Regions from separate parts of the Diaphorobacter sp. J5-51 genome, predicted to be linked through region 3. Evidence: predicted binding sites of a transcription regulator. Region 3 holds the regulator's gene; each other region holds the start of a gene.

The links. Region 3 encodes NrdR, which represses ribonucleotide reductase genes. Its sites were predicted from a motif close to CACNANATNTNGTG; they were not measured.
Region 1: the regulator NrdR is predicted to act here: its motif matches at 1,858-1,871, upstream of OX89_RS11190 (ribonucleoside-diphosphate reductase subunit alpha).
Region 2: the regulator NrdR is predicted to act here: its motif matches at 2,934-2,947, upstream of OX89_RS07480 (ribonucleoside triphosphate reductase).

The regions. Positions count from the first base shown of each region.
Region 1 is NZ_JSYI01000078.1:17,382-25,061, forward strand. It holds gene OX89_RS11190 (ribonucleoside-diphosphate reductase subunit alpha) at 1-1,769, opposite strand, end outside; gene ampD (1,6-anhydro-N-acetylmuramyl-L-alanine amidase AmpD) at 2,126-2,725, opposite strand; gene OX89_RS11200 (sigma-54 dependent transcriptional regulator) at 2,706-4,214, opposite strand; gene OX89_RS11205 (PAS domain-containing sensor histidine kinase) at 4,230-5,930, opposite strand; gene OX89_RS11210 (PP0621 family protein) at 5,935-6,165, opposite strand; gene OX89_RS11215 (inner membrane protein YpjD) at 6,162-6,962, opposite strand; gene ffh (signal recognition particle protein) at 7,054-7,680, shown strand, end outside.
Region 2 is NZ_JSYI01000054.1:19,575-27,254, reverse strand. It holds gene OX89_RS07485 (EAL domain-containing protein) at 1-2,666, shown strand, start outside; gene OX89_RS07480 (ribonucleoside triphosphate reductase) at 2,962-4,989, shown strand; gene nrdD (anaerobic ribonucleoside-triphosphate reductase) at 5,080-5,259, shown strand; gene OX89_RS07470 (anaerobic ribonucleoside-triphosphate reductase activating protein) at 5,410-6,090, shown strand; gene recQ (DNA helicase RecQ) at 6,091-7,680, opposite strand, start outside.
Region 3 is NZ_JSYI01000130.1:143,857-151,536, forward strand. It holds gene OX89_RS16315 (DUF748 domain-containing protein) at 1-1,123, opposite strand, end outside; gene OX89_RS16320 (lytic transglycosylase domain-containing protein) at 1,842-2,681, shown strand; ZMP/ZTP riboswitch at 2,725-2,884, shown strand; gene glyA (serine hydroxymethyltransferase) at 2,919-4,163, shown strand; gene nrdR (transcriptional regulator NrdR) at 4,176-4,625, shown strand; gene aroC (chorismate synthase) at 4,702-5,802, opposite strand; gene OX89_RS16340 (CBS domain-containing protein) at 5,896-6,351, opposite strand; gene OX89_RS16345 (O-acetylhomoserine aminocarboxypropyltransferase) at 6,450-7,680, shown strand, end outside.

The sequences.
Region 1 (7,680 bases), on a different contig from region 3:
TCGCTGGTGTTGAGCGTGATCTCGGTACAGAGATTGGAACTGTGCACTACGCCTACATGCTGCTGGGGAGAGCGGATGTTGCACGGGTCCTTGAAGGTGATCCAGGGATGCCCGGTCTCGAACAGCATGGAAAGCATCTTGCGCCAGAGGTCGACGGCCGGTACGCGTTTGAACAGAGGCAGCTCGCCGCTCTCGGCCTTGGCCTCGTAGGCGATGTAGGCTTTTTCGAAGGCCTGTCCGTACAGGTCGTGCAGATCAGGGACATCCGAGGGGGAAAACAGTGTCCACAGGCCCTTTTCCATGACGCGTTTCATGAACAGGTCGGGAATCCAGTTGGCCGTGTTCATGTCGTGTGTGCGTCGCCGGTCGTCGCCGGTGTTCTTGCGCAGCTCCAGGAATTCTTCGATGTCCAGGTGCCAGCTTTCCAGGTAGGTGCAGACGGCACCCTTGCGCTTGCCGCCCTGGTTCACGGCCACGGCCGTGTCGTTGACCACCTTGAGGAACGGCACCACGCCTTGCGACTCGCCGTTCGTGCCCTTGATGCGTGCACCGAGGGCGCGTACGCGTGTCCAGTCGTTACCCAGGCCGCCCGCGAACTTGGACAGCAGGGCGTTTTCCTTGATGGATTCGTAGATGCCCTCCAGCTCGTCGGGCACCGTGGTCAGGTAGCAGCTGGATAGCTGCGAGCGCAATGTGCCGCTGTTGAACAGCGTGGGCGTGCTGCTCATGAAATCGAAGGAGCTGAGCAGTTCGTAGAACTCGATGGCACGGGCGTTGCGGTCGTCCTCGCGCAGCGCCAGGCCCATGGCCACGCGCATGAAAAAGGTCTGAGGCAGCTCGATGCGCGTTTTGCGCACATGCAGGAAGTAGCGGTCGTACAGCGTCTGTAGGCCAAGATAGTCGAACTGCAGGTCGCGTTCGGCCTTCAGTGCGCTTCCCAGGCGTTGCAGGTCGAATTCCATCAGGCGCGGGTCGAGCAACTCGTTGTCCACGCCCTGGCGGATGAATTGTGGAAAGTTGTCGGCGTAGGCCAGGGCCATGTCGGCGGGATTCACGTCGCGGCCTAACACCTCGCGCACGATGGTGTGCAGCAACAGTCGTGCCGTCGCGTAGGTGTAGCCGGGATCTTTCTCGATCAGGGTGCGCGCCGCGAGGATGGATGCCTTGTACACCTCGTCCATGGGTACGCCGTCGTACAGGTTGCGCATCGTCTCCGCGATGATGGGCGCGGCCTGGACGTCCGATCCCAGGCCCGTGCATGCGGCTTCCACCAGGCTCTGCAGGCGCAGAATGTCAAGCTCCACGCGCTGACCTTGGTCCTGTACATACAGGGCCGGCATCTGGGGTAGCAGTTGTTCCTTCTTCTGTGCGCGTTCTTGCGCGCGGCGCTCGCGGTAGAGCACGTAGGCGCGTGCCACCTCATGATGGCTGCCTCGCATCAAGCCCAGCTCCACCTGGTCCTGCACGTCCTCAATGTGGAACGTTCCTCCCGCGGGGCGCGAGCGCATCAGCGCGCGCACGACTGCCTGGGTCAGCTGATCCACCACTTCGCGCACGCTCGCCGAGGCCGCTCCCTGTGCCCCGTGAACGGCCAGGAATGCTTTCATCATCGCCACGGCGATTTTTTGCGGCTCGAAGGGCACCACGGCGCCGTTGCGGCGGATGATCTGGTAGTGCATCAGTGGATGGGCCCCGGTCGGCGTGGCCGACGGGGTGGCCCGTGCAGGCGATGGGGTGTCAACAGGAGCGGATAGGGGCGCAGCGTGCATGGAGGTCCTCGGAGGTGTTCGGAGAAATGGCCAGGCGGACGGGCAGTCACCTTCGGCCGGCGAGACGGCGGCGTAGACTGTCGCCGCACACTATATCTAGTGTGTCTTGATGGTTCAAGACACTAGGGGTAGTGTATCCCCGTAAGAGGCTGGCGAGATCGTTTCGACGTGATTGAACGCCTGGGCCTTCTACTGCCGTCGCAGCCCCCGTAGGATCAGGCCCGCATCCGACGGCTTGAGCCATGGTGCGGCATGCCGGCCGATCTTGCGCGCAAACGCGCGTGCAACTTCATCCTGAGCAGTGAAGGCGAGGCGAAGGCGCAAAGTGCGGCAATGCGTCCGGGTGGCTGGAGGGATCAGCACCCTGGCGGAAAAAGAACACCCGTGCCGGCGAAGGCTCCACGAAGTACACGCCAGTCAAACCCAGGGCCTGGGTCGTGTTTGCGTTCAGGCGCGATGTGCTCATGCCCTGCGATGTAGCGCACGGGGTAGCGCTGCCGCAGCGCCTTGCAAAGGGTCACAAGGGTGGCGTATTGCGCCTGCTCGAAGCTCCCACCTTCCAGCCCCTCCAGCTCAACGCCGATCGAGTCGTCGTTGCAGGCATCGCGCCCCCGGTAGTGGGAACGGCCCGCGTGCCAGGCGCGTCGGCCCACGTCCACGAACTGCCACAGCACACCTGCGCGCGTGATGAAGAAATGCGTCGACACTTCCAGGCCGCGAATCTGCTGGAAATAGGGATGGGCGTCCCAGTCCAGCCGGTTCATGAAAAGCCGGTGCACATGACCCCCGCCAAACTCTCCGGGGGGAAGGCTGATGGAATGCACCACGATGAGGTCCACGCTGGCCTGCGGGGGGCGTGGCCCGTGGTTGGGCGAGTCCATGCGTCTCGCATTCGCGTACCAGCCGCCGTGCCAGGCGGGCCGCCGGGCCGCAGGCTCAGGGCTGCGCGTCGCCATGGCTGTCGCCGTCTTGCGGTACCTCGATGTGCAGCCGGGCAATCCGGTAACGGATCTGGCGCAGGCTGATGCCCAGGCGGGCTGCGGTGGCCGTGCGGTTGAAACTCGCCTCGCGCAGGGCGCGCACGAGTATTTCCCGTTCCTGCTGGTCGAGCCAGGCTTGCAGATCGTTGGGCAGGGGCATGCCTTCGCTGATGCCGGACCAACGAGGGGGCGCGTGCGGCTCAGCGGGCTGCGCGATGGCTGGTGCGGACGGTACGGGCTGCGGTAGGGGCGGCGGTGCCTCCACGGTGGAGGCTGGCGCGCCTTCAACGTGCAGCTCATGGCCATCGCTGAGGGCTACCGCGCGATGCAGCAGGTTTTCCAGCTCGCGCACATTGCCGGTGAGCGGGTGCTGTGCGATGCACTGCAGCGCTTCCTCTGTCAGGTGGGGAACGGCCACCCCCGATTCTTGCTCGATACGGGCCAGCAAGGCCTCGCACAGCGCGGGCAGGTCCTCTCGCCGCTCGCGCAACGGTGGGATCAGCAGTTCGATGACATTCAGCCGGTAATACAGATCCTGGCGGAAGCGCCCCGCCTGCACGTCAGCGGCCAGGTCTCGGTGCGTGGCGCTGACGATGCGCACGTCCACGGCTTCTTCCTGCGTGGAGCCCAGGGGCCGTACCGTGCGCTCCTGGATCGCACGCAGCAGTTTGGATTGCATGGGCAGCGGCAGGTCGCCAATTTCGTCAAGGAACAGCGTGCCTCCACGGGCGGCCTGGAAGTAGCCCTCCCGGTCGTGCGTAGAGCCGGTGTAGGAACCCTTGCGCGCGCCAAAGAACTCTGCCTCCAGCAGGTTCTCGGGAATTGCGCCGCAGTTGACGGCGATCAGTGGGCCTTCGGAGCGCTGGCTGCTGGCATGCAGCGCGCGGGCCACCAGTTCCTTGCCCGTGCCTGACTCGCCACGCACCAGCACGGGGGCCATGCTGCGCGCCACCTTGGCGATGCGCTGCTTCACATTGCGCATGGCTTCGGAGTCGCCGATCAGGCGATCCAGCACAGGATCTTGCATGTCCGGCCACTGCGTGACATTGCGTGCGCCGGGGCGGGTGGCTTTGGGCGCCGCCAGTACGGCGCCAATACCCTGCACCGCCGAGGCCACCACGGCACGGAATTGCTTCAGGTCCACGGGCTTGGTCAGGTAGTCGAACGCGCCCGCGCGCAGCGCCTCCACCGCGTTCTCGGCCGATCCATAGGCCGTCATGACCACGCAGCGTTCACGCCGCTGCTGGCTGCGCAGGTCGTGCAGCAAGTCCATGCCGAAGCCGTCGGGCAGCCGCATGTCGGTGATCACGACGTCGAACTTCTGCGTCTGCAGCTGTTGGCGCGCGTCGTCCACGCTGGCGGCGGTCTCCACGCGGTAGCCTTCGCGCAGCAGGGTCAGCTCATAGAGGGTGCGCAGATCGGGTTCGTCATCGACGACAAGAATGGAGGCGGTGGATGCATTCATGGTCTGTGGGCCGTGTCAGACCACGATTGTGTCAAACAGTGATGCGCTGTCCGTAGGGCGCGAAAGGCTGCGGAAGGTCACAGTGAAGGCGTTTCCCGCCACCTCGCCGCGCGCCAGGCTGCGTGTGGTGCGCTGGTGACCGATGTCCGCCCCGTGGCGCTGGCACAGCTCGCGGCAGATGTACAAGCCCAGCCCGCTGGAGCGGCTTTCGGATGAGAAGAAAGGCTCGAACAGATGCCGCTCCACCGATTTGTCCAGCGGTGCGCCATCGCTCCACACCTGCACGCCGGCCTTCCCGCCGGGGGTGGCGCGCGTCGCGAGGCACAGCGAATCGGGTTCGGGTCCCTTGTAGCGCAATGCGTTGTCCAGCAGGTTCACTAGCACACGCCGCAGGTGCTCGGCGTCGAACTCCACCTGCGCCGAGCCCGCGTCCAGTACCAGTTGCCCCTGGCGGCGTGCGGGGTCCTGCGCCGTCCAGTCGTTCCACACCTGCTGCACCGTGGCATCCAGTGCCACGGTGGAGGAGCTGGCCTGGTGGATCTGGTGCTGCACGCGCGCAATGTCCAGTACGTCCTCCGTGATGCGCACCAGCCGGTCGGCGTTTTGACGCACCATGTGTGTCAGGCGCTTCTGTGTGGGGTCGTCCAGGTCTTCTTCCAGCAGTTCGTTGGCCTGCACGATCGCTGCCAGCGGGTTGCGGATCTCATGTGCCACGGCGGCCGACATGCGCCCCATGGCGGCCAGCTTCTCGGTGCGCAGGCGCGCTTCCATTTCGCGCAGGTCGTGCAGGAACATCACGCACAGCGGCTCCCCCGGAGAGTCGTCCGGGGCGTCCTGCGTGTGGGTGAGCCATGCGCGCACGCGCAGGGCCATGGGGATCTGACCATCGTGCAGGACGTTGACATCGGCATGCTGGGGACGCTCCATCTGGAAAGTGGCGCACGCCAGATCCATGAGGGGTTTGAAGGCCGCCGTGTGCGTGAGCGTCAGGGAGGAATCTCCGGAGATCTTGTGGCCGAGCATCAGCAATGCCGCGGGGTTGGCCAGGCGGACCTGGCCATGCAGGTCCAGCACCAGCACGCCATCGGCCACGTGCTGCATCACCAGGGCACTGACCGCGCGGTGGGTGCGCGCATCCATCTGGCTGCGCCGGGCCATCTGCTGCTCGCTGGTGAGCTTGGCGGCCAGCAGGTGCACCAGATAGGCGACGATGAAGTAGCCGGTGCCTGTCAACGCCGCCTGCAGGTAGCGCTGCGTGCCGTCTCCGGCGCCGCCGTATGTGCCCAGCCACCAGGCCCAGGCCAGCAGCAGCAGCGTGGCGCCGGCCGTGGTTGCCAGAGCCAGTGTCAAGGATCCCAGCACGCCTGCCATCAGGACCGGAAGTCCGAACAACGGCGTGAAATTCAAGCCGCCCGACTGCTGCAGCGCCTGCAGCACGCTGACCAGCAACAGATCCAGCCCGATGGACGGCAACCACTGGATGCCGGGCCGCGGATCAGGGACGGCGCCGTGCCCCCACACCCGCAGCGCCACCGTGGCCACCAGGTAGCCCAGGCAGATGCTGAACAGCAGCGGTTCGCCGGCCTGGTTGAGTGCAATGCCCAGCAACTGCAGCAGCAGCAGCGCCAGCGCCACCATCACGCGCGCTGTGAGGAAGGCATTCCACAGGCGATGAAAGGGCAGGGGAGAGGCGGCGGCTGCCAGCTTGGAGGGCATCGGCTCAGGCGGGCCCACGGTCCCGGTGGGCGGTGCTGCAGTACATATGCGCCCCCTCGGGCACGGCATCGCCACGTGGCAGGTGCACGCTGCAGTGGGCGCAGCGCACCATGTCCTGTGGCGGTGCGATGGACGGGCGCTGGGTGTTGCCTTGCCGCGGCGCAGACGCACGGCGCTGCGCGCGCCACACCGCGTAGACCACGGCCAGCACAGCGAACAGGACCAGGTATTTCATGCCGCCCGCCCCAGCACCACTTCCATCACGAAGCGCGAGCCCACGTAGGCCAGCAGCAGCAGTGCCGTGCCTGCATACAGCACGCGCACGGCGCTGCGGCCGCGCCAGCCAAAGCGCGAGCGGCCCAGCAGCAGCACTGCGAAGGTGATCCAGGCCAGCAGCGAGAACACGGCCTTGTGGTCCCACAGCCAGGCGCGGCCGTAGAGCTGCTCGCTGAACAGCCAGCCCGCCACCAGCGTGGCCGAGAGCAGCACAAAGCCCGCCGTCACGAAGCGGAACGTGAGCCGCTCCAGCGTCAGCAGCGGCATGCCGCTGTGCGAATCGGCTGCCAGGCGCATCTGGCGCTCGGCACGGCTCATGAGCCAGGCGTGCACCACCGCTGCGGCAAACAGGCCATAGCAGGCAATGCCCAGCGTGAGGTGCAGCGGCAGCCAGGGCGAGGCGGATACGTGCAGTGGCCGGCCCGGAAACAGCGCCGCCACCAACACGGCCGCGCCGCCCAGTGCGCACAGCACCCAGCGCGCGCGCATCTGCGGAAACAGCTGCCGCTCAACGGCGTAGGTGGTCAGTACCAGCCAGGCCGTCATCGACAAGGCAGCGGCAAAGCCGAAATGCGGCGTGCTGCCCAGCAGGCCCCAGACCAGCGCAGCGCCATGCAGCATCCAGGCAGGGGCCATGATGGCCAGTTGGCCGCGGCCTGTGGAGGTGCGCGGCGCCAGGGCCGCCGCCAGCGCGTAGGCGGCGGCGGTGGCCAGGGCGAGCAGCCAGCCGAGCGGGGAAGCACTGGGTAAAATCATGGGTTCGCAGTTTAGCCTTTCGCCCCTGGTCGTCGGGGCTGTGCCATCGGCCGGCATTACGCCCGGGCCGGTGCATCTGGAGCATTTGGCCATGGCCTCCGCACTCACCGAAAAACTCACCCGTCTCGTCAAGGAGATGCGCGGCCAGGCCCGCATCACCGAAGCCAACGTGCAGGACATGCTGCGCGAGGTGCGCATGGCCCTGCTGGAGGCCGACGTGGCGCTGCCCGTGGTGCGCGACTTCATCGCCCGCGTGAAGGAAAAAGCCCTGGGCCAGGAGGTGCTGGGTAGCCTGAAGCCCGGCCAGGCGCTGGTGGGCATCGTGAACAAGGAGCTGGCCGCGACCATGGGCGAGGGCGTGGCGGACATCAACCTCAACGCGCAGCCGCCGGCGGTGATCCTGATGGCCGGCCTGCAGGGCGCGGGCAAGACCACCACCACGGCCAAGCTGGCCAAGCACCTGATCGAAAAGCGCAAGAAGAAGGTGCTGACCGTCTCGGGCGACGTGTACCGCCCCGCCGCCATCGAGCAGCTCAAGACCGTGACCAAGCAGGCCGGCGCCGAGTGGTTCCCCAGCACGCCCGACCAGAAGCCGCGCGACATCGCCCTTGGAGCGCTGGACTACGCCAAGAAGCACTTCTTCGACGTGCTGCTGGTGGACACGGCCGGTCGCCTGGCCATCGACGAGGTGCTGATGCAGGAAATCAAGGACCTGCAC
Region 2 (7,680 bases), on a different contig from region 3:
CGTTCACCATGGCCATGAGCGAGATCTTCTTCACGCTCTACGCCAACGTGACCGATGTGTACAACGTCGCCGGCCACTTCTACAAGATCCTGGCCTATGGCTTCCTGTACCGCGGCCTGTTCGTGGAAACGGTGCAGATCCCGTACCTGGACCTGCGCGCCGCCGAGGCCCGGCAGCGGGCCACGCTGAACACGCTGCCCGACCTGCTGTTCGAGGTGGACCGCAAGGGGGTATACCTCGCGGTGCACGCCAACGAGACCAGCAAGCTCCTGACCCCGCTGCCCCAGTTGCTGGGAAAAACGCTGGACGAGGCGCTGCCGCCGGCGGCGGCCGCGCAGTGTTTCGAGGCACTGGCGGAGGCTGAACGCACGGGCATGAGCCGCGGCCAGCGCATCACGTTGCCGCTGCCCCTGGGCGAGCGGCATTTCGAGCTGTCCGTCTCCCGCAAATCCGCGGTCGCGGGCCAGCCCGACACCTTCCTGATGCTGTCGCGCGACATCACGCCCACCGTGGAGAACGAGGAGCGCATTCGCTCCGAGGCCGGCCTGAACGCCGTCCTGCTGGACCTGCAGCAGCACGACATCCACCAGCCCGAGGCAGACCTGCTGCGCCGCGGCCTGGCGCATGCCCAGACCCTGACCGGCAGCGCGCTGGCCGTGCTGTACTTCGTGCACGACGACGCCCGCGGCACCTCGCTGGCCGCCTGCTCGCACGAAAACGCCCCGCCCGACATGCCGCCGTGGGAAACCGCCCTGCGCGAACGCCGCGCCGTGGTGACGAACGCGCCGCACGATGCGGCGGCTGGGCGCGCACCGGGCGGCGCGACGGCCCGCTGGGCTTGCGTGCCCGTAGTGGAAGGCGGCAGGCCGCGCCTGCTGCTGGGCGTGGCCGGCAAGGCGCGGGACTATCACCCACGCGACGCACAGGCGCTGCAGACCGTGGCCGACGCCCTCTGGAAGCACACGGCCCAGCGCCGCCAGGAGGCCGTCATCCACCGCCTGTCGGAGGCGCTGGACCAGAGCCCCAGTCCGGTGGTCATCACCGACATCGACGCCAGCATCGTCTACGTCAACAAGGCCTTCAGCGAAGTCAGCGGCTACGGCGCACAAGAGGTGCTGGGCCGCAACCCGCGCGTGCTGCAGTCGGGACTGACGCCGCGGACCACCTATGCCGATATGTGGACCAAGCTGCCGCGCGGCCTGCCCTGGCAGGGCGAACTCATCAACCGCCGCAAGAACGGGCAGGTCTATACGGAAAACGCCTCGCTTTACCCCGTTCGCGACGTGTTCGGCGAAGTGACGCATTACGTCGCGCACATGGAGGACATCACGCAGCGGCGCGAGGCGGAGGAGCGCATCCGCGCCCTCTCCAACTACGACACGCTGACCGGCCTGCTCAACAAGAAAGCCTTCGACGAACAGTTGACGCAAGCCATCGACCGCGCCGACGCCAGCCACGAACGGGTGTCGGTGCTGTGGTTCGACCTGGACAACTTCAAGCTGGTGAACGAAACCCTGGGCCACGCGGCCGGTGACGAGTTGCTGTTGGAGATGGGCAACCGGCTGCGCGCCTGCCTGGCGCCGCACATTCCCGTGGCGCGCTATTCGGGCGACGCGTTCACGGCCATCGTGCCCCTGGCGGACCAGGCGGCGGTGGCGCTGCTGGCGCAGGATGCGCTGGCGCAGCTGCAGACCACACTGCAGATCCAAGGCCATGCCGTATCCGTCAGCGCGTCGGCCGGCATCGCCGTCTACCCCGACGACGCGCGCACCGCCAGCACCTTGGCGTCCGCCGCGGAAGTGGCGATGTACCGCGTCAAGCAGGACGGGCGCAACGGGCTGCGCTTCTTCGCACCCGAGATGCAGGCGCACACGCAGCGTTCGCTGGAGCTGGCCGCTGGCCTCAAGGACGCGGCGCACCGCGGCGAGCTGTTCCTGGTGTTCCAGCCCCAGCGCACGCTGGGCAGCGGCGCACTGGCAGGCGCCGAGGCCCTGCTGCGCTGGCGCCATCCGCGCTGGGGGCTGGTGTCTCCGGCCGAGTTCATCCCGATCGCCGAGCAAAGTGGCTCCATCGTGGCCATCGATTTCTGGGTGGTGGAGCAGGTGGCGCAGCAGTTGCGCGCCTGGGATGCCGCGGGCCTGCCGCCGCTGGTGGTGGCGGTGAACGTATCGGCTGCGCAGTTCGCGCGGCCGCACTTCGTCGAGGAGCTGGTGCGCATCCTGCAGCGCATGGACATTTCGCCCCAGCGCATCGAGGTGGAGTTGACCGAGGCCGTCGCGCTGAAAAACCCCGAACAGGCCGAGACCACCATCCGCCGCCTGCATGAGGTGGGCTTTCGCGTGGCGCTGGACGACTTCGGCACGGGCTATTCCTCCATGAGCTACCTCAAGCGCTACGCCATCGACAAGCTCAAGATCGACCAGTCCTTCGTGCGCAAACTCGCCCACCAGGCCAGCGACCAGGCCATCGTGACGGCCATCATCAAGATGGCCCACAGCCTGCGCATGGCCACCATTGCCGAAGGCGTGGAGACGGCCGAGCAGGCCGCGTTGCTGCAGGCCTGCGGCTGCGACGAAATGCAAGGCTACTGGTACAGCCGGCCGCTGGAGCCCGCCGCGTTCGAGGCCTTTGTGCGCAATGCGCAGGCTGGCGTCGAGTTGGCCTGACACGCGTCGCGCCGCACGCAACCCGGTTGCTACTGTTTTAATAGCTTCCAGCGCTTATCCCTCCAGCGCCAGAAGGCCAAAAGGCGTCAAACCCTCCACGGCGCCCCGATCCCCCGCCCAGCCTCTCGGGCGCGGGCCTGCTGCGGCCCCACCCCGTGGCGCGCGGGCCACAAGCCGCGCACCGCAGCCCCCCTCTGCACAGGCCCTTTTCTGCCCTGCGGTTTGTGCCTGATCAAACTACCTATAGTGTTTGATAGGTATTGTGAACACTATATGTAGTGTTTGAAGGGTTGCCATGACACCACCATCTCCGATCGTCGCCAGCCTGCCGCGCGACGTCATCCAACGCAACGGCGAGCGCACACCTTTCGATGCTGTGCGCATCCAGTCGGCCATCGCACGGGCCGGCCAGGCCACGGGCGAGTTCGGCGAGGACGAGGCCCGTCTGCTCACGGCGCAGGCCACCAAGGTGCTGATCCACCGCTTCCATGGCGAGGCACCGGCCATCGAGCAGATCCAGGACGTGGTGGAGCAGACGCTGATCGCCGCCAACCATCTGCAGACCGCGCGCGCCTACATGGCCTACCGCCAGCGCCACGCCACCCTGCGCGCCGACCGGCAGACGCTGGTGCATGTGGAAAGCTCCATCAACGAGTACCTCACGCGCGCCGATTGGCGTGTGAACGCCAACGCCAACCAGGGCTACTCGCTGGGCGGGCTGATCCTGAACGTGGCAGGCAAGGTGACGGCGAACTACTGGCTCTCGCACGTCTACGCACCCGAGATCGGCGAGGCGCACCGCAATGGCGACATCCACATCCACGACCTCGACATGCTCAGCGGCTACTGCGCGGGCTGGTCGCTGCGCACGCTGCTGCACGAGGGGCTGAACGGCGTGCCGGGCAAGGTGGAGGCGGGGCCCCCGAAGCACATGAGCTCCGCCGTGGGGCAGATCGTCAACTTCCTCGGCACGCTGCAGAACGAGTGGGCGGGTGCGCAGGCGTTTTCGTCCTTCGACACCTACATGGCGCCCTTCGTGCGCAAGGACGGCATGGACTACGCCGCCGTGCGCCAGTGCATCCAGGAGCTGGTCTACAACCTCAACGTGCCCTCGCGCTGGGGCACACAGACGCCGTTCACCAACCTCACCTTCGACTGGACCTGCCCCGAGGATCTGCGCGAGCAGGTGCCGGTGATCGGCGGCGTGGAGATGCCGTTTTGCTACGGCGAGCTGCAGGCCGAGATGGACGTCATCAACCGCGCCTACATCGACGTGATGACCACGGGCGATGCCAAGGGCCGCGTGTTCACCTTCCCCATCCCCACCTACAACATCACGCCCGATTTTCCGTGGGAGAGTGAGAACGCCGTCGCCCTGTTCGACATGACGGCCAAGTACGGCCTGCCGTACTTCCAGAACTTCATCAATTCCGAGCTGTCGCCCAACATGGTGCGCTCCATGTGCTGCCGGCTGCAGCTCGACCTGCGCGAGCTGCTCAAGCGCGGCAACGGCCTGTTCGGCAGCGCCGAGCAGACCGGCAGCCTGGGCGTGGTCACCGTCAACTGCGCACGCCTGGGCTATCTGCACGCGGGCGACGAGGCGGCCCTGCTGGCGGCGCTGGACCGCCTGCTGGAACTGGGCAAGCAGAGCCTGGAGGTCAAGCGCAAGCTCATCCAGCGCCTGATGGACCAGGGCCTGTTCCCGTACACCAAGCGCTACCTGGGCACGCTGCGCAACCACTTCAGCACGCTGGGCGTGAACGGCATCAACGAGATGGTGCGCAACTTCACCGGCGGCGCGCACGACATCACCAGCGACTGGGGTCACCAGTTCGCCCTGCGCCTGCTGGACCATGTGCGCGCGCGCATCGTGCAGTTCCAGGAAGAAACCGGCCACCTCTACAACCTGGAGGCCACGCCCGCCGAAGGCACCACCTACCGCTTTGCCAAAGAAGACAAGAAGCGCTGGCCCGCCATCCTGCAAGCCGGCACCGAGGCGCAGCCGTACTACACCAACTCGTCGCAGCTGCCCGTGGGCTTCACCGACGACCCGTTCGAGGCGCTGCAGCGGCAAGAGGCGCTGCAGGGCAAGTACACCGGCGGCACGGTGCTGCACCTGTACATGGGCGAGCGCATCTCCAGCGGCGCGGCCTGCCGCGAGCTGGTGAAACGGGCGCTCACCCACTTCCGCCTGCCCTACATCACCGTCACGCCCACCTTCTCCATCTGCCCCACGCACGGCTACCTGGCCGGCGAGCACAAGTTCTGCCCGCGCTGCGACGAGGAGCGCCTGGCCGCCAAGCGCGCGCGGCTGGCGGCGTGATTTGAATGAAATCAGCCTCTAGCGCTTATGCAACAAGCGCCAACAGCTATTGTTTTTGAAGTTCTTCCACCACCAACCAAGGAGTTTGTCATGACCCACTTTTCCGCCACCGAGAACACCGCCCTGGCCACCGCCATGCAGCTGACCGACGCCGAGCGCCAGCCCTGCGAGGTCTGGACGCGCGTCATGGGCTACCACCGCCCCGTAGCCAGCTTCAACACCGGCAAGCAGGGCGAACACAACGAACGCCAGTTCTTCAACGAGAAATGAGCAACCCCCTGTGGCGCTGCGCGCCTTCCCCCTTCTCTCGCCTCGCTGCGCGAGGCGGGAAGGGGGACGCCACCAGCGCGGCGGGGCGGCCCTTGCGCGGTGGCCCTGGCTTGGGTTGCGTCTCGGCATAGGCCGTGAGCCATAGACACCGTGAGCGAGCCGTCTGTATCCACTCCCCGCCTGCGCATTGGCGGGTTGACACCGCTGACCACCATCGACTTTCCCGGCAGGCTGGCCGCCGTGGTGTTCTGCCAGGGCTGCCCCTGGCGCTGCGGCTATTGCCACAACGCCGGGCTGCTGGACGCGGCCGCACCCGCGCCGCACCGCTGGAGCGAAGTGGAGCAACTGCTGCACACGCGCCGCGGCCTGCTGGACGGCGTGGTGTTCTCGGGCGGCGAGCCCACGCTGCAGGCCGCCCTGCCCGACGCCCTCGCGCGCGTACGCGCCCTGGGCTTTGCCACCGGCCTGCACACGGCCGGCATGTACCCCGAGCGGCTGCAGGCCCTGTTGCCGCTGCTGGACTGGGTGGGCCTGGACATCAAGGGGCCGCCGGCACATTACGACGCCATCACCCGCACGCCGGGCAGTGGCGACCGCGCCTGGGAGTCGCTGCGCTGCGTGCAGGCCAGCGGCGTGGACTACGAGTGCCGCACCACCTGGCACGCGGGACTGTTCGACACGGCGGCCCTGCAGGCGCTGGCCGAAGACCTGGCCGCACAAGGCGTGCGCCAATGGGTGCTGCAGGAATGCAGCACGCCCGCCAGCGTGCCCTGGGCCCGGACGGCGCCGCCCACGCAGTGGCCGCTGCCCACCAGCCTGCGGTGCGCCTGATCAGCCGGCCGCGGCCCCGGCGCCGCACACCCGCAGCACTTCGGCGCCGTACGCCTCCAGCTTTTTCGCACCCATGCCGCTGATGCCCTGCAGATCCTCTAGCGTGGACGGGTTGCGCTCGGCAATGGCGGCCAGCGTGGCGTCGTGGAAGATCACGTAGGCCGGCAGGTTGTGCTCGCGCGCCACCTCGGCGCGCCAGGCCTTAAGGTTGATGAAACGCACCTGGGCATCCTGTCCCAGGTTGGCCGCTGCCACCGGCGGGGCGCTGCCGCGGCGCGGCTTCTTGGGCCCGGCTGCGGCCGTGGCCTCGCGCAGCAGCACGCTCTGCTCGCCACGCAGCACGGGACGCGAACCCTCGGTCAGCGCCAGCGTGTCAAAGCTGTGGCCGCCCTCGGTCGTGACCTTGTGCAGCCCCACGGCGCCGGCGGCCAGCAACTGGCGCAGCACGCCGCGCAGCTGCGCTTCGGAATACTGTGCGCCCAGGCCGAAGGTGGAGAGTTTTTCATGGCCGAACTGCTGGACCTTGTCCGTGGCCTTGCCGCGCAGGATGTCCATGATGTGGCCCGTGCCGAAGGTCAGGCCGCTGGCCTCGTGCACGCGGTAGATGGTGGACAGGAGCTTGCGCGCGGCATCCGTGCCGTCCCACACGGCCGGCGGATTCAGGCAGTTGTCGCAATTGCCGCAGGGTTCGGACGCCTCGCCGAAGTAGCCCAGCAGCCGCACGCGCCGGCAGTCCGTGGCCTCGGCCAGGGCCAGCAGCGCATCCAGCTTGCCGCGCATCACGGCCTTGAACTCTTCGCCCGCGGGGCTCTCGTCGATCATGCGGCGCTGGTTCACCACGTCCTGCAGGCCGTAGGCCATCCAGGCGTCGGCGGGCAGACCGTCGCGGCCCGCGCGGCCCGTCTCCTGGTAGTAGCCCTCAATGTTCTTGGGCATGTCCACATGGGCGACAAAGCGCACGTCGGGCTTGTCGATGCCCATGCCGAAGGCGATGGTGGCCACCATCACGATGCCGTCCTCGCGCAGGAAGCGGTCCTGGTTCTGCTGGCGCACCTCGGCGGGCAGGCCCGCGTGGTAGGGCAGCGCCGTCAGGCCCGCATCGCACAGCGCCTGGGCCAGTTCCTCCACGCGCTTGCGGGACTGGCAATAGACCACGCCGGCCTCGCCCAGGTGCTCGCGGTCGATGAAGCGCATGAGCTGCGTGAGCGGCTCCTTCTTTTCCTCGATGCGGTAGCGGATGTTGGGCCGGTCGAAGCTGCTGACGAACTGCCGCGCCTGCTGCAGCCGCAGGCCCTGCACGATGTCCTCGCGCGTGACCGCGTCGGCCGTGGCCGTGAGGGCGATGCGCGGCACGCCCGCATAGCGCTCGTGCAGCACCGCGAGCTGGCGGTACTCGGGCCGGAAGTCGTGGCCCCACTGGCTCACGCAGTGCGCCTCGTCGATGGCGAACAGCCCCAGTTGCCCGCGCGCATGCAGACCGTCCAGCAGCGTGAGAAAGCGGTCGGTGGTCACGCGCTCGGGCGCGGCGTACAGCAGCGTGATCTCGCCGCGCGCCAGGCGCCGCTCCACGTCCTGCGTCTGCTGCCAGTC
Region 3 (7,680 bases):
TCCATTGGATGAAGCCATCCCGCAAACCCACCCTGGCGATATGGACACGCCAGGGCTCCGCAGACTCCTTTGTCTGTGGCGCTGGGTGCTCATCCCTGTCGGCCCGTGGCAATCCCGCAAGCTTTACTTCACCCGCCTCGTTTCGCCGTACATGTGCACGCGCGCCGCGCCATTCCAGCAGATCAATGTTGATCCTGCGCCGCAGGGGCTCCGCCTCCTTGAATACGGCACGCATTTCCTCGAATTGCAGCAAAGGCTGCTCCTGCGCATCGGTGGCATGTACCCCGCTCAGTTGCACATCCCCGGAAATCAGCAGTCGAGGGGTCTCCCGCTGCTCAAACCCTAGTTGAATATCCGCGCCCAATCGCCCCGCCTTGAGCCGCACCGGCACGCTGGGCGGCAGGTAGCGACCGAAGGGGGCCAGGTCGAAATTCTCAATATGCAGGCGAACCTCGGCTTGCCTGGCGTCCATGAAGGGAGTGGCCATCGCTGAGGTATCAAAGGTGCTGCCGTTGAGCTCAAACGCCAGGCGCGGCGTCACCTTGACCTCGCGGTCCGCAGAAAAACTGCTCAGGAAAGGAACGTCCAGTTCCACGCGGCGCAACGTGTGCACCACCCCCACCGTACGGTCATCGAATTCGACGACACCACCCTTCAATGCGATATTGAAGAGCGCGAAATGTGCCGGCTCCGTGGCTGATTTCTCGTCCTGCGGCTTCGCCGCCATGAGCGCGAGCAGGTCGTCCACGTCATAAACCCCTGGGGCCAATTGCGTGACACGAACTACCGGGTCGTCTACCTGCAGCGCATCGATCACTGGAGCGCCCCGCCAAAGGGATTGCAATTCAGCGTCTATATAGATGCGGCCCACCCGTACCTGCTCTGAACTGCCATCCTTTGACGCCAGGGCTACGCCGTGCAAAGTGGCCTCCAAAGTCCAGGGCAAAAACTCCACCCGTTCGACCGTCAACTTGCGCCCCAGCGCTTCACTCGCATGCCTTTCAATCTGCGACTGCGCCAGCGGAGGGACCACCAGCCAACCGAGCAGCCACGCGCCGCCCCAGCACAGCACCAACCATGCAAATCGACGAATCCAGGGGTTGTTCTTGATGATTTGCAGCACGCGGCACCTATTCTGTTGAGCTACCAACGCAATGGGACCGTTCCCGCGCTGACGCAGGCAGGTAAAAAAACGCAAAAAAAGAAAGCCCGGTGTCGAACTTCTTCGCACACCGGGCTTGACGGCTGACACAACGGTCTTTCGCCATCTTTTTGCGCTTGGGAGAGGATCGTCTCAAGCGCAGGAGGCAAGGGATTGCCTCCAGGGGTTGCCTTGGAGGAGATCTCATGTGATGCGGCACTGTCTGCCATTCATCGCGCTGATCGCCCCGTTTGGCGAATGCCTGAGTCGTTCAGGCACCTCAACGATAGCAAATTCGAGCGCGCGTTCCAACAGCTTTTAGCAATGAAAAATTTCATGCAATTGACTGTTTCATTAAGCAGTCGAATTGCTTGCGCACAGGCCCTTCCTAATAGGACATGCGTGAAAAATCTGTGCTTTCCCACAGATATAACAGAACTTTTTGTTCTAAAAAATTCAAATGTTAGTATTGACCTTGAATTTGGAGACCTCCTAGAATCCGCCAGCCCTCAACCAAGGCCTAGTAAAAACCCTAGCCACTACAGATTTCGGCTACGACAGTCAACAGATTCCCCTGGGCCTAACGCGCCTAAACGGACTGAACGGCATACCCACCCAGACCCCACCGTCTGGCAGGACCGGACTCCTGAGCAACCACGACAGTGCTCTTCGCTCAGGAGCCGACTTAGAAAGGAAAGCTATGACAGCGTCAGGAAATGTGATTGCCGGCGTCCGCACGTTTGCGGGCGATGTGATCAACGGTTTTCTGGAAGTGACACACAGCGGCTTCGCCCTGCTCGGACTGGGCGTCGTCTTTGGCGTGATCACACTTACGGCACGCCCGGATCTGCGCCAGGCAGGAGAAGAAGAACTCATGGGCTGGCTGCAGGCCCGCCAGGAAGCCGTAGTGGGCTTCCCTATGGAGCCCGCCGCAAGCGAGCGGGCAGTAGCGCTCAACCCCAAGGAGTTGCCGCGGGAACAGGCTGCCGTGGCCTACTGGCTCAGCAAGAAGTACCGCGTGGCGCCCGAACCGCTGGCGGCACTGGTCACCGAGGCGTATGAAATCGGCGCGCGGACCAAGCTGGATCCCACCTTGATCCTGGCCGTCATGGCCGTGGAATCGAGCTTCAACCCGTTTGCACAAAGCCCGGTAGGTGCGCAAGGCTTGATGCAGGTGATGACGCGTGTGCATACCGACAAGTACGAAGGCTTTGGTGGGCACCTGGCGGCATTCGATCCCGTGGCCAACCTGCGCGTGGGCGTGAAGGTGCTGCAGGAGTGCATCGCGCGCGCCGGCTCGCTGGAAGACGGACTGCGTTACTACGTCGGCGCAGCCAACCTGCCTGACGACGGGGGCTACGCCGCCAAGGTACTGGCGGAGCATTTCCGGCTGCGACAGGTCGCCAATGGTCGCACGGGCGTTTCTCCCGCCGGCCCCGTGAATCCACCTCTCTTGTCCACCAAGGCTCCTGCCACACCGGAAGCCGCACCTGCAACCCCTGCCACTGGCGAGAAGGTGGCCCTGCTGAGCGGCCTCTGAAGAGCCTACTCTGGCACTGATGAAGGGCGTGCTCAGCTACACTAGCAGGGCACGCAACTGGCGATAGGCGCGGACGTCCCCCGGGGCACCGCCGCTGACGTGGACACCGGCAGGAAACAGCGTTTTTCTGCAAACCACTGGGGAGCGTGCCGCGCGGCAGGCACCAGCCCCGCAGCGATCCGTCGTTCGCCTGGGCAGCCCTTGATTGCCAAGGGACACTTAGTTCATCGGACTGCCATGTACCAACGCAATATTCTTGTCGAACAAACCGATCCCGAGGTGTGGGCCGCCATCCAGGCCGAAGACCGCCGCCAGGAAGAGCATATCGAGCTGATCGCCAGCGAAAACTACGCCTCGCCCGCCGTGATGGCCGCTCAGGGCTCGCAGCTCACCAACAAGTACGCCGAAGGCTACCCTGGCAAGCGCTACTACGGCGGCTGCGAGAACGTGGACGTGATCGAGCAGTTGGCCATCGACCGCATCAAGCAACTCTTCGGCGCCGAAGCGGCCAATGTGCAGCCCAACTCGGGTTCGCAGGCCAACCAGGCTGTGCTGATGGCCTTCCTGAAGCCCGGCGACACCATTCTGGGCATGAGCCTGGCCGAGGGCGGCCACCTCACGCACGGCATGCCGCTGAACATGAGCGGCAAGTGGTTCAACGTAGTCTCCTACGGACTGAACGACAAGGAAGAGATCGACTACGACGCGCTGGAAGCCAAGGCCCGCGAGCACAAGCCCAAGCTGATCATCGCCGGCGCCTCCGCCTACGCCCTGCGCATCGACTTCGAGCGCTTCGCGAAGATCGCCAAGGAAGTCGGCGCCATCTTCTGGGTGGACATTGCCCACTATGCCGGCCTGGTCGTCGCGGGCGAGTACCCCAACCCGGTGCCGTTTGCGGACGTGGTGACCTCCACCACGCACAAGAGCCTGCGCGGCCCGCGCGGCGGCATCATTCTGATGAAGGCGGAGCACGAGAAGGCCATCAACAGCGCCATCTTCCCCGGCCTGCAGGGCGGCCCGCTGGAGCACGTCATCGCCGCCAAGGCCGTGGCCTTCAAGGAAGCCCTGTCGCCCAAGTTCAAGCAGTATCAGCAGCAGGTGACCAAGAACGCCAAGGTGTTTGCGGAAACGCTGATCCAGCGCGGACTGCGCATCGTGAGCGGTCGCACCGAAAGCCACGTGATGCTGGTGGACCTTCGCGCCAAGGGCATCACCGGCAAGGAGGCCGAGGCAGCCCTGGGCAAGGCCCATATCACGATCAACAAGAACGCGATCCCCAACGATCCCGAAAAGCCGATGGTCACCAGCGGCATTCGCGTGGGCACGCCCGCCATCACGACACGGGGTTTCAAGGAAGAGGAAACGCGCCTCACAGCCAACCTGGTGGCCGACGTGCTGGACAATCCGCATGACGAGGCGAACCTGGAAGCCGTGCGCGCCAAGGTGCACGCGCTGACCAGCCGCTTCCCGGTCTATCGCTGATCGACCGCCGCGATGAAGTGCCCCTTTTGCAGCCATCAGGAGACCCAGGTCGTCGAGACCCGCGTCTCCGAGGACGGGGACTTCATCCGCCGCAGGCGCCAGTGCGGCGCCTGCGACAAGCGCTTCACGACCTACGAACGACCGGAAGTCAACTTCCCCACGGTTGTCAAGAAGGACGGCCGCCGCGTCGAATACGACCGCGAGAAACTGCTGGGATCGTTCAAGCTGGCGCTGCGCAAGCGCCCGGTGAGCACAGTGCAGATCGACTCGGCCATCGAGCGCATCGAGGAAAAGCTGCTCAACCTGGGGCAGCGCGAGATTCTGTCCAGCCGCATCGGCGAGCTGGTCATGCGCGAGTTGAAGAAGCTCGACAAGGTGGCCTATGTGCGCTACGCCAGCGTGTACCGCAGCTTCGAGGACATCGACGAGTTCCGTGCGCTGGTGGACGAAGTCCGCAAGTAAGCCGCTGCTCTCCCATTGCTCTTCTATTGATAGCTGACAGCGCCCACTGGGCGGGCGCTACAGCCGTTTTTTACCATCACCCCAGGCGGACTGCCGGAATCGGAGCCACGGCCTGCACCACGTCGCCGCATTGCGCACGGTGGCGCAGCGCATGGTCCATGATGACCAATGCAAGCAACGCCTCGGCGATCGGCGCGGCGCGGATGCCCACGCAGGGGTCGTGGCGCCCCTTCGTGATCACCTCGGTACTCTGGCCGTGGATGTCGATGGACTCGCGCGGGCTGATGATGGAACTGGTGGGCTTGATGGCCAGCGACACCTCGATGTCCTGCCCGGTGCTGATGCCGCCCAGCACGCCACCCGCGTTGTTGCTGGCGAAGCCCGTGGGCGTGAGCGAATCGCCGTGCGTGGTGCCGCGCTGGGCCACGCTGGCAAAGCCGGCACCGATCTCCACACCCTTCACGGCGTTCAGGCCCATCATCACATGGGCGATGTCGGCGTCCAGCTTGTCGTACAGCGGCTCGCCCAGTCCCACGGGCACACCGGTAGCTTGCACACGAATGCGCGCGCCGCAGGAGTCGCCGGACTTGCGCAGCGCGTCCATGTAGTCCTCGTAGGCCTGCACGTCGGCCACCGGTGCGAAGAAGGGGTTGTGCGGCACATGCTCCCAGCTCTCGAACGGGATGGGCAGTTCGCCCAGTTGGGTCATGCAGGCACGAAAGCGGGTGCCGTATTTCTCGGCCAGCCATTTCTTGGCCACCGCGCCGGCGGCTACGGTGGGTGCCGTGAGGCGCGCAGACGAGCGGCCGCCACCGCGCGGGTCGCGCAGGCCGTACTTGTGCCAGTAGGCATAGTCGGCATGCCCCGGGCGGAAGCTCTGCGCGATGTTGCCGTAGTCCTTGCTGCGCTGGTCGGTGTTGCGGATCAGCAGCGCGATGGGCGTGCCGGTGGTCTTGCCCTCATATACGCCCGAGAGGATTTCCACCGCATCCGGCTCGTTGCGCTGCGTCACATGGCGGCTGGTGCCGGGGCGGCGGCGGTCCAGGTCGGCCTGAATGTCGGCCTCGGACAGTTCCATGCCGGGCGGGCAGCCGTCGATCACGCAGCCGATGGCGGGGCCATGGGATTCACCAAAGTTGGTGACGCAAAAAAGGGTACCGAGTGTGTTGCCGCTCATAGGGGTGCGATTATCCCCGAGCCACTGTTACTACCAAAAAAATAGCTGCCAGCGCTTGATTGACAAGCGCTGGCAGCTATTTTGATCACCAAATCAGTTGGCCGGCCGCGATTCTTCCTGCGGCCAGTCGCGGATGTAGGCCTTGAGCAGCTTGTTCTCGAAATTCTGGCTGTCCACCACGGCCTTGGCCACGTCGTAGAAGCTGACCACGCCCATCAGCATGCGCTTGTCCATCACGGGCATGTAGCGCGCGTGGCGGCCCAGCATCATGCGGCGCACCTCGTCCATGTCGGTCTCCAGGGTGCAGGTCAGCGGCGCGTCGTCCATGGCGGTACGCACCAGCATGGTGCCCACGCCGCCACCATTTTTCGTCAGCGCCTGGATCACCTCGCGGAAGGTGAGCATGCCCACCAGGTCGCCATGTTCCATCACGACCAGCGAGCCGATGTCCTTCTCGGCCATGGCATCCACGGCGCGGGCCAGCGGCTCGTCGGGATGCACGGTGTAGAGGGTGTTGCCTTTGAGGCGCAGGATGTCGCTGACTTTCATGGGGAGTCTCCGAAGGGTTCTGCAGGCGCTGCATGCAGCCCGATAGCGAATAAATATAGCCCACAATGGCGCACAAATTCACCACTTTGGAGACATGAATGCCCGGATATTCCGACCCCGGCTTCGACACGCTGGCCCTGCACGCCGGCGCGCAGCCGGACCCCGCCACAGGTGCGCGCGCCGTGCCGATCCACCTGAGCACCTCGTTCGTCTTCGAGTCGAGCGACCATGCGGCGGCCCTGTTCAACCTAGAGCGCCCGGGCCATGTGTACAGCCGCCTGAGCAACCCCACCAACGCGGTGCTGGAGCAGCGCGTGGCAGCGCTGGAGGGCGGCGTGGGGGCGATTGCCGTGGCCAGCGGGCAGGCCGCGCTGCACCTGGCGATTGCCACATTGATGGGCGCAGGCAGCCACATCGTGGCCAGCACGGCGCTGTATGGCGGCAGCCAGAACCTGCTGCACTACACGCTGCGCCGCTTCGGCATTGACACCACCTTCGTGAAGCCCGGCGACATCGACGGCTGGCGCGCCGCCATCCGCCCCAACACCAAGCTGTTCTTTGGCGAAACCGTAGGCAACCCCGGGCTGGAGGTGTTGGACATCCCCACGGTCGCGGACATTGCGCATGAAGCTGGCGTGCCCCTGCTGGTGGACTCCACCCTCACCTCGCCGTGGCTCATCAAGCCCTTCGAGCATGGCGCGGACCTGGTGTACCACTCGGCCACCAAGTTCCTCTCAGGCCATGGCACGGTGATCGGCGGCGTCGTGGTCGATGGCGGCAGCTTCGACTGGGAAGGCTCCGGCCGCTTCCCCGAGCTGACCCAGCCCTACGACGGCTTTCACAACATGGTGTTCACCGAGGAGAGCACCGTGGGCGCCTTCCTGCTGCGCGCGCGCCGCGAGGGCCTGCGCGACTTCGGCGCCTGCATGAGCCCGCACACCGCCTGGCTGATCCTTCAGGGCATCGAGACCCTGCCACTGCGCATGGAACGCCACATGCGCAACACCGAGAAGGTGGTGCAGTTCCTTGCCAGCCACCCATTCGTCGAGCGCGTGGGGCACCCGCTGCTCGAGTCCCACCCCAGCCACCAGCTCGCGCAGCGCCTGCTGCCGCGCGGCGCGGGCTCGGTGTTCAGCTTCGACCTCAAGGGCAACCGCGAGCAGGGCAAGACGTTCATCGAGACGCTCAAGCTCTTCAGCCACCTGGCCAATGTGGGTGACTGCCGCAGCCTGGTGATCCACCCCGCCTCCACCACGCACTTCCGCATGAGCGACGAAGCGCTCGCCGCGGGCGGCATCAGCCAGGGCACGATCCGCCTGTCGATCGGAC